One region of the Kitasatospora sp. NPDC023176 genome, then DNA from elsewhere that is predicted to be linked to it. Evidence: riboswitches for the same ligand, from Rfam matches in the RefSeq annotation. Region 1 holds a riboswitch; each other region holds the start of a gene.

The links. A riboswitch is a leader RNA that binds a small molecule or an ion and turns the genes downstream of it on or off. The one in region 1 is predicted to bind cobalamin.
Region 2: linked by a shared signal. The riboswitch ahead of ACZ3YL_RS39365 (cobalamin biosynthesis protein) and the one ahead of ACZ3YL_RS18575 (ribonucleoside-diphosphate reductase subunit alpha) in region 1 are both predicted to bind cobalamin.
Region 3: linked by a shared signal. The riboswitch ahead of metE (5-methyltetrahydropteroyltriglutamate--homocysteine S-methyltransferase) and the one ahead of ACZ3YL_RS18575 (ribonucleoside-diphosphate reductase subunit alpha) in region 1 are both predicted to bind cobalamin.

The regions. Positions count from the first base shown of each region.
Region 1 is NZ_JBVHIP010000012.1:24,820-28,084, forward strand. Features, by position in the region: gene ACZ3YL_RS18575 (ribonucleoside-diphosphate reductase subunit alpha) at 1-1,323, opposite strand, end outside; cobalamin riboswitch at 1,515-1,655, opposite strand; gene ACZ3YL_RS18580 (hypothetical protein) at 2,003-3,085, shown strand; gene ACZ3YL_RS18585 (glycoside hydrolase family 26 protein) at 3,222-3,265, shown strand, end outside.
Region 2 is NZ_JBVHIP010000053.1:39,202-42,466, forward strand. Features, by position in the region: gene ACZ3YL_RS39360 (cobyric acid synthase) at 1-875, opposite strand, end outside; gene ACZ3YL_RS39365 (cobalamin biosynthesis protein) at 949-1,911, opposite strand; cobalamin riboswitch at 2,011-2,138, opposite strand; gene ACZ3YL_RS39370 (transcriptional regulator) at 2,335-3,027, shown strand.
Region 3 is NZ_JBVHIP010000014.1:40,447-43,711, forward strand. Features, by position in the region: gene ACZ3YL_RS20320 (TetR/AcrR family transcriptional regulator) at 1-35, opposite strand, end outside; gene ACZ3YL_RS20325 (hypothetical protein) at 104-352, shown strand; gene ACZ3YL_RS20330 (cupin domain-containing protein) at 349-762, shown strand; gene ACZ3YL_RS20335 (hypothetical protein) at 942-1,229, opposite strand; cobalamin riboswitch at 1,418-1,656, shown strand; gene metE (5-methyltetrahydropteroyltriglutamate--homocysteine S-methyltransferase) at 1,815-3,265, shown strand, end outside.

The DNA of each region.
Region 1 (3,265 bases):
GTCCGTGACCTCCAGGATCTCGGTGCACAGGTTGGAGGAGTGCACCGTGCGGCCCGGCAGCGCGGTCTGGTTGGCGGCGCGGTTGGAGGCGTCCTTGAAGGTCATCCAGCCGTTGCCGGTCTGCGCCAGGGTGCGCATCATGCGGGCGTAGAGGGTCTGCGCCGGGATGGTGCGGACGGCCTTGCCGGCCAGCTCGGCCTTGCGGTAGGCCTCGTCGAAGTCGGCGCCCCAGAGGTCGACCAGCTCGGGGACGTCGGCGGGGGAGAACAGCGACCAGTCGGCGTTGGCGTTCACCCGGCGCATGAACTCGTCCGGGATCCAGTGCGCCAGGTTGAGGTTGTGGGTACGCCGCGCCTCCTCACCGGTGTTGTCGCGGAGCTCCAGGAACTCCTCGATGTCGGCGTGCCAGGTCTCCAGGTAGACGCAGGCCGCGCCCTTGCGGCGGCCGCCCTGGTTGACGGCGGCGACCGAGGAGTCGAGGGTGCGCAGGAACGGCACGATGCCGTTGGACTTGCCGTTGGTGCCGCGGATCAGGCTGCCGCGCGAGCGGATGCGCGAGTAGGACAGGCCGATGCCGCCGGCGTGCTTGGAGAGGCGGGCGATCTGCGCGTAGCGGTTGTAGATCGAGTCCAGGTTGTCCAGCGGCGAGTCCAGCAGGTAGCAGCTGGACATCTGCGGGTGCCGGGTGCCGGAGTTGAAGAGCGTCGGCGAGGAGGTCAGGTACTCCAGGCGGCTCATCAGGCCGTACAGCTCGGCGACCTCGCGCACGGACTGCTCGGAGTCGCCGACCGCCAGGCCGCAGGCGACGCGGAGCAGGAAGTGCTGCGGGGTCTCGATGACCTTGCGGGTGATCGGGTGGCGCAGCAGGTAGCGGGACTGGACGGTGCGCAGGCCGAAGTACTCGAAGCGGTCGTCGCCCGCGGTGTCGATCAGCGCGTCCAGGGCGGGGGCGTGCTTGGCGACGAAGGCGGCGGTGGTGTCGCCGATCAGGCCCTCGGCGTGGCCGACGGCGATCGAGGCGGAGAAGGAGACCGAGCCCTGACTGTTCGCCTCGTCGACGATCTCCAGAGCAAGCAGACGGGCCGCCAGCTTCGAGTACTGGGGGTCCTCGGCGATCATCGACGCGGCGGCGTCCACGGCCAGCCCGCGCAGCTCGGCGAAGTCCGAGCCGGCGTGGCGGCCGCGCAGCGCGGCGGCGGCGACATGGCCGGGGTCGACCTCGGGGAGGTCGGTGCTGCGGTCGGTGAGCACCCTCAGCAGCGCGCCCCCGGGGTCGGAGACCGTCGGGTCGGTGAAGGCGGTACCGGTGCCCTGAGCGGGCAGGGTGACTGAGGCAGCGGTGGTCAAGGCGCTCTCTCCTGGCGGCGATCGGCGGCGTGATCGGGGGGGTACCGGACCGATCTGGGCAGGGGAGCACGGCGCGAACGCGGAAAGCGTCGCGCGAGGTGTCTCCCCGGCCCGCCCGCGAGGCCCGGAGGTGTGGTGCTGGTGCTTGTGCGGCCTCTGCGGGAGGGCCGTGGGCACGCTGTTCGGCAGGTACTCGGACTCGCGGTACGGCTGCTCCAGCCGTCCGCATACCGCTGCGGGGCAGTCCCGGACTCCCACCGGGTTCCCCTGCATCGACAGCAGAAGCGAGCATACATGTAGTGGTGTCTCCTCGATGCGACACCACATGTAGTGCGGCGTGGCGTGTTGGCGTGATGACCGGCGGTGCCCGGGCGGGTGACGGTTCGTGGTCGTCCGAGGGCCGGAGCGGCGCCCGGGGGGCGATGCGGCGGCGCCCCGGACGCCCCGGATCCGCGCGTCGGATGCCCCCGGATCCGCGCGCCGCGCGTCCTGGTTTCGCCACGGAACGGTCACCGGGCCTAGGGGTGCTCAGGGGGATGCCCTACGATCTGGGCGCATGAGCGACGGAACTGGCGTACCTGGGCACGGGCCGCAGGGGACGCCTCCCGCCGGGCCGGGGGGCGCACAGAATCAGCAGCCGGCGGTACCGGGCCCGGTGCCGCCGCCGAGCGGCGGCTTCGGCCCGCCGCCGGCTTCCTACGGGCCGGTGGCGCCGCCCGGGCAGCCGTTCTCGCAGCCCGTCCCGCCGGTGCCCCAGCCGGCCCCGCCGATTGCCCAGCCGGTTCAGCCGATTGCCCAGCCGGTTCAGCCGGTTCAGCCGCCGGCCCCGCAGCCGCAGTGGCAGCAGCAGCCTCCCCAGCAGCCGGTTCCGCCGCAGCCCGGCCCGCCGCAGCTGGTTCCGCCGCAGCCCGGCCCGCCGCAGCGCGTCGAGCCGGACTGGGAGGCGCTGGCGAACCGCAACGAGGCCGCCGGCAAGCGCAAGCGCCGGGTGAAGGTCATCGGCATCGTGGCCGCCGTCGTCCTGGTGGGCGGCGCGGTCGCGGGCGGCGTGCTGCTCCTCGGCAAGAAGGACGACCCGAAGAAGGTCGGCGGCGGCGCGGTCTCCACCGCCTCGACCAAGCCGACCCCCGGCCCGTCGAGCGCGAGCGGGACCCCGGGCGGTCAGCCGGACGACCCGTCGAAGCCGATCTGGGAGGCCGCCACCGACCCGGCGCCGCAGGACGCGGGGGCGCTGTTCTCCGCCCTGCAGGTGACGGTCAACGGCGCGACCTGGAACCGGACCGTGGTCTCGCTGGACCAGCCCTGCTGGGACGGCAACTCCACCACCGGCGGGCTCGGCAAGATCCTCGGCGACCAGGGCTGCCAGAAGGTGCTCCGGGCGACGTACGTCTCCGGCGACAGCGCGGTGACCGTCGGCGTGGCCGTCTTCGACCACAAGATCCAGGCCGAGACCGCGATGAAGAACTTCGCCGGTCAGCTCAAGGGCCTCCCCGCGGCGGGCGCGCCGGCGTTCTGCGCCAACCCCGGTTGCACCGGCACCCACGCCAGCCTGGGCCGGTACGCCTACTTCACCGTCGACGGCGCGGCGAAGGGCGGCAACACCTCCGACGCCACCGCGACCGCGGCATCCTCCGGGTTCGCCGAACACGTGAAGGGCCAGCTGCTCCAGCGGGCCAAGGCGGCGGGCACCGCCACGCCCGGTTCGCAGGGCACGTCGGCGGCCACCCCGACCGGCTGACCTGTCGTGACACCCCGGCGGCGGAGCCGTTCGCCGGGGCCGGGGGAGTGTGGCAGGCTCTCGTCGGAGTGAGTCGTACGCGTGTTCCGGTTGCGTCCGTGGGGGTCGGTACCGGCGAGCAACCGGAGGAGCGGTCGTGGCCCTGCCCAGAGCCCTGCGCGGCAAGTCGGCCGTCCTGGC
Region 2 (3,265 bases), on a different contig from region 1:
TCCGGCCGGGTCGCCCAGCGCACCAGCACACCGGGCTCCTGGGCCAGCGCGTCCAGGTCGGTGAAGTTGGACAGCCGGGGGAAGCGCACCACGGCCACCCGCAGCACGTCCGCCCCCAGCGGCCCGGGCCCGTCCGCCCGGTCCACCACGGTGGACAGGTCCAGCGAGTCCTCGGCGTCCAGCCACAGGCCCGGCAGCATCGGCAGGGTGCCCAGCACCGGACGGCCGGTCAGCTCGTGCAGCATCTCCAGCCCGGGCGCCAGCAGCCGGGCGTCGCCGCGGAACTTGTTGACGAACCAGCCCGCCACATGACGCTGGTCCTCCGCCGACAGCAGCGCCAGCGTGCCGTACATCGCCGCGAAGACCCCGCCGCGGTCGATGTCCCCGACCACCACCACGGGCAGCGCGGCGGCCGTGGCCAGGCCCATGTTGGCGATGTCCCGGTCGCGCAGGTTGATCTCGGCGGGCGAACCGGCGCCCTCGCACACCACCACGTCATAGCGGCCGCGCAGGTCCGCCAGGCACTCCAGGGCGCGCTCCAGCAGGACGGGCTTGCGCTCCCGGTAGTCCAGCGCGCCCACCTCGGCGACCGGCCGGCCGAGCAGCACCACCTGGCTGCGGCCGTCCGCGCCGGGCTTCAGCAGCACCGGGTTCATCGCCGCCTCCGGCGCCACCCGGGCGGCCTGCGCCTGCATCGCCTGGGCGCGGCCGATCTCGGCGCCGTCCGCGGTGACGAAGGAGTTCAGCGACATGTTCTGCGCCTTGAACGGGGCCACCCGCACGCCCTGGCGGACCAGCCAACGGCAGATCCCGGCCGTCACCACGCTCTTGCCCGCGTCCGAGGTCGTCCCCGCGACCAGCAGTGCGTTGCTCATGCCCCCGCCTCGCCGTGCTCGGCAGGTGCTCCGCACCACGCGCACCTCTCGACGGTTCGCTCGCTGCGCTCGCTCACTTGCCCCTCCTCCTCCGGAACGCCCGGATCACCAGATGCCCCGCGACGGACGTACCCAGCGCCAGCGCGCCCACCCGCCGGGACAGCGTGCAGGCCCGCTCGATGTCGTCCACCGTCACCGGCCGCAACTCCGCGCCCAGCACCGGCCGGTGCTCCACCCGCTCCCCGTACTGCAGGGTCCCGCCGAGGCGCACGCCCACCGCCCCCGCGAAGGCCGACTCGGCCTGGCCCGCGTTGGGGCTCGGGTGCGCGGAGCCGTCCCGGCGCCAGACCCGCCAGGCGGTCCGGGGTTCGGGCGCGGCGGCCACCGTGAGCAGCGCCGTCAGCCGGGCGCCGGGCCAGCCCGCCAGGTCGTCCAGCCGGGCCGAGGCCCAGCCGAACCGGGTGTAGCGGGGCGAGCGATGGCCGACCATGGCGTCCAGGGTGTTCACCGCGCGGAAGGCCAGCAGGCCCGGTGTGCCCGCCAGGGCGCCCCAGGCCAGCGCGTTCACCACGGCGTCGGCGGTGTTCTCGGCCACCGACTCGACCACCGCCCGGGCGATCTGCTGCTCGTCCAGCGCGCTCGGATCCCGCCCGCACAGGTGCGGCAGCCGCTCCCGGGCGGCCGTCAGGTCGCCCGCGGCGAGCGAGCGTCCGATGGTGCGCGCCTCCCGCGTCAGCGAGGTGCCGCCGAGCACCGTCCAGGTCGCCGCGGCCGCCAGCGCGGCCCGGCCCAGCGGACGCCGCCCGACCGTACGGTCCAGGGCGAGCGCGCCGACCGCGACCGTGCCCACGCACAGCGCGGTGTACCCGGCCCCGGCGGCCCGGTGGTCGCGCCACAGGCGCCGCTCCAGCCGGGTCGCGGCGCTGCCGAACAGCGCGACGGGGTGGCCGCGGCGCGGGTCGGCGAAACGGGCGTCGGCGGCATAGCCCGCGACGGCGCCCAGCGCGAAGGCGGCGGCGCGGGTCAGCCCGCGCACGGCGGCGGGCAGCTCAGGGTCCGGCGGGGCGGGGCAGCCTGCATCGCGTGGGTGTCCTCACTCAGGGTCCGCGCCCTGGATCGACGTACCGGGGGCGAGAGTCTCCTGGCTTCCGGGTCGGACGCACCCCCGGGCCTTCCAGCGGCTTCTGACGGCCCACCGTGGCGTGTTCGAGCGTGCTCCCCGGTGACAGTGGCGGGACCGCGCCGGACTCGCACCGGCTTCCTCTCCATGCCTCCGTTTGGCCCCAGGATCCCATCACGCGCCCGAACCGGGAGTCAACCGAGGTCACGGAGGGGTTGGTCACACGGCGGGCCGCCGTCCGGCCTGTGCGATCGCCCAGCGCTGGGGAGGGCCGACCGGCCCCGCTTCGTGCGTTCGGCGGCTGGGGCAGCGCCGAGGACCGCACCTACGTTCGGTGCCATGCGCCGCAGAGAGTCACCCGCCGCCGCCCCCGCCCCGGTGCCGTTCTCGCCGGGGGCCGCCCGCGCCCACCGGGCCGGCCTCGGGCTGACCCCCGAGCAGGTCGCCGAGGGCATGGCCGCGCACGGCGTACGGCTGCTCCCCGGGCACGTCCTCGCCTGGGAGAGCGGCGCGCTGCGGCCCGGCGAGGCCGAGTTCATCGCACTGGCCCGCGCCCTCTGGTGCCCGGCCGACCAGTTGATGGACGGCCGGCCGGTGAGCCTGCGCGACCACCGGCTCGCCCGGGAACTCGGCCCGGATGCCGTCGCCGAACGGGTCGGCATGCCGCTGCCCGCCTACCGGCAGGCCGAACTGACCGGCCACTGGGACGGCGACCCGGACCAGACCCACGCCCTCGCCCAGGTGCTCGCCCTGCGGCTGACCGAACTGGTCGAGGCCACCGGCCGCCGCGAAGCGCTCGACCGGCTGCTCCGCCAGTGCGTGGCCGGCCGCTGGCAGCCCCACCTGCGCCCGCTCGCCCGACTCGTCCCCGTCCCCGAACCCGACCTCGCCGCCGTCCTCCCCCTCCTCCAGCAGGAACACCACGTCCCCACCCACTGGGGCGCCACCACCCAGCCCCGCACCCCCACCCCACCCCTCACCCCCCGCTTCTGGCACCTCCTCAGCACCCGCCACCCCGCCATCCCCGTCTGACCCGGCTACCCCCCACCCACCTCAGCGGGCGCGCCGGACGAAAGCCCGCGCGCCCGCAACAAACCCCACCCCTCACCCACCCCCGCCACCCCCACCCATCCCCCCAAGCCGCACCCACCCACCCCCAGCACCCCTCACCCACCCCCTCACCCGACCAGGCGAGAGGGACGCGCTGCGGGAGGGGCGGTGCAGGGGGTGGCTGCGGAGAGGGGCGTGACGGGTGATTTTCAGACTGCCA
Region 3 (3,265 bases), on a different contig from region 1:
GTGGCCTTGCGGGGGGCGGGGGAGGGCTGCTGCATGCGCCCATCATGCCCGGCTGATCTCGTGCGGCTCGACAGCGGTGTGCTTCCGGGAGTACTTTCTTTACATGTACAGAAACCTTGGCGGCCGCGTGGGCCCGGCCGCCCTGGCCACCCTCGCCGCCCACCGCACCGGTACGGCCACCGACCCGGCCGCCCTCGACGGCGGGTACGCCCTCGGCCCGGCCGTCGGCGCCGTCCGGTTCGCGCCGGCGGCCGTCGGCGCCGTCGCCGTCCTGCCCCGGCGCCGGCCCGGAACGCCGGAGGGCCGCCCGCTCGCCGCCGTAGAACCCCAACTGGAAGGAACGTCCTCATGACCACCACCCCGATCGCCGTCGTCGACCTGTTCGCCTCGGCGCTGCACTTCCGCCCCGACGGCGAACTCCGCGCCACCGAACGGCGGATGGCCGGCGGCGGCTCCGGCACCGAGGGCGCATGGCAGGTCGCGACCTTCCACGTGGAGACCGACGCCGACGTCCACGCAGACCACTGGGAGATGCACCCGGCGGCGGAGGAGGCGGTGTGCTGCCTGGCCGGCGGCGTCCGGGTCTACCTCCGCCCGGTCGAGCCCGGCGCTGCCGAGGAACTGGTGCGGCTGGCGCCCGGCAGCGCCGTGGTCGTCCCGCGCGGCCGCTGGCACCGGCTCGAACTCGACGCCCCCAGCGACCTGATGTCGATCACCCTGCGCAGCGGGACCCGGCTGGAACGGCGCGGCGCCGAGCACTGACCCGGGTCGCGGACGGGAAGCCCGGTGGGCGTGGGGGCGGGAACTCTCGGGCCCGCGCACGAGACTTCGGCGCCCCCGGGCCAAGGTACGCCCCCGCCCCCGGGTGCGTATCTTGGCCCGGGGGGCTTTGCGGCCGTGGTGGACCGGCGCCTTCGGGTGCGCGGTCCGGCGGGGCCGTATCAGGGCCAGGCGGCCGCCGTCCGTAGCCCGAGGGCGACCAGGACCGTCCCGGCACGTCGACCCAGTGCGGTGCGCAGGGCGGCCGATCCGAGGGCTGCCGTCGCGGCGCCGATCACCATGGTCCAGGCCGTCAGCCAGGCGGCGACCGGCAGCGCCTGTGCGGTGGCGAGGAGCAGTACGTGCGGGAGTACGGGCTGGTGGGGGGTGAGGAACCGGGGTGCCGGCGTCAGGAAGACGGACGCGGCCGTCGACGGCTGGATCGACTCCCCGGACCACCTGGGGATCATGATCGGTGACTACAACGAGGTCGGCCTGGCAGGTACGGGCACGGCCTCCTGGAACGCCGACTTCAGCACCCGCTGACGTCCACCCGGGGCCGCTCCACTTCCCCGGAGCGGCCCCGGCCGGCGCCTGACGACGTCTCACCATGCGGACGATTGCGTGATTCTCCGGCCGGAAACCGGCGCACTGCCCCTAGGCTGGCCGGTGCAGCTGGTTCGCCCCGTCCGCCAGGCGGGGTGTCGCAAGAGGGAATCCGGTGACGCCTTTCAACTGGCCAGTCCGGGACTGCCCCGCAGCGGTGAGTGGGAACGACCGCCGTCATACGCACTGGGCCCGGGACGGGTCTGGGAAGCGACGGCCAGTAGGTGCCTGTCCTCGATGGGGACGGGCGGGCCCGCGAGTCCGAAGACCTGCCACTGCCCGTGCGCGACCGTTCGCGCGCGGCCATCCGGTGACCTCGAGGGCGGGTCGGCGACCACACCAGGCGGAGTCGTACCCGGGTACGGGTGTCCCGTCCGGTCTCGTCATCCCTTCGCGTTCTCGTCCCGTCGCCGGGCACTTGAGGATCCAGGCTCGCGAAGGAGAGTCCCTTGACCACGAAGTCCGCAGCCGCGGCGACCCTCGCCACCGCGTACGGCTACCCCCGCCAGGGCCGGGGCCGGGAACTGAAGAAGGCGATCGAGGGCTACTGGAAGGGCACCGTCACCGCCGAGGCGCTGCTCGCCACCGCCGCCGAACTGCGCCGGGAGAACTGGCGGCAGCTGGCCGAGGCGGGCGTCCAGGAGGTGCCGACCGGCGACTTCTCGTTCTACGACCACGTGTTGGACACCAGCGTCGCCGTCGGCGCGATCCCCGCCCGGCACCGGGCCGCCGTCGACGCCGACGCGCTGGACGGCTACTTCGCCATGGCGCGCGGCACCCAGGACGTCGCGCCACTGGAGATGACCAAGTGGTTCGACACCAACTACCACTACCTGGTGCCGGAGTTGGGGCCGGACACGGTCTTCGCCGCCGACCCGGCCAAGGCCGTCGGCGAGCTGCGCGAGGCGCTCGCGCTCGGCCACGCCGCCCGCCCGGTGCTGGTCGGACCGGTGACGTACCTGCTGCTCGCCAAGCCCGCGCCGGGCGTGGCGGAGGACTTCCAGCCGATCACCCTGCTGGACCGGCTGCTGCCCGTCTACGCGCGGCTGATCGCGGAGTTGAAGGCCGCCGGCGCCGAGTGGGTGCAACTGGACGAGCCCGCGCTGGTCCAGGACCGCACCCCGGCCGAGTTGGGCGCCGCCGCCCGCGCCTACCGCGAGCTGGGCGCGCTGACCGAGCGGCCCAAGCTGCTGGTGGCGAGCTACTTCGACCGGCTCGGCGATGCCCTGCCCGTGCTGGCCAAGGCCCCGGTCGACGGCCTGGCGCTGGACTTCACCGGCCCCGCCGCCGCCAACCTGGACGACCTCGCCGCCGTCGGCGGACTGCCCGGTAAGCGCCTGGTCGCCGGGGTGATCGACGGCCGCAACGTCTGGATCAACGACCTGGGCGCGTCGCTGGCCACCCTGGCCACCCTGCTCGGGCTCGCCGACCGGGTCGACGTCGCGCCGTCCTGCTCCCTGCTGCACGTGCCCATCGACGCCGCCGCCGAACGCGACGTCGACCCGCAGATCCTGCGCTGGCTCGCCTTCGCCCAGCAGAAGGCCCGGGAAGCCGCCCTGCTGGCCCGCGGCCTGCGCGCGGGCACCGGCGCGATCACCGCCGAACTCGCCGCCAACCGCGCCGACCTGGCCTCCCGTGCCAATTCGCCGATCACCCGCGACCCGGCCGTCCGGGCCCGGTCCGAGGCCGTCACCCCGGACGACACCCGGCGCGCCCAGGCCTACCCCGAGCGCGTCGGGGCCCAGCGGGCCCGGCTCGGGCTGCCCCCGCTGCCGACCACCACCATCGGCTCCTTCCCACAGACCACCGAACTGCGCGTCGCCCGGGCCGACTTGACCGCCGGGCGGATCGACGCGTCCGCCTACCGGGAGCGGATGGAGGCCGAGGTCCGCGAGGTCAT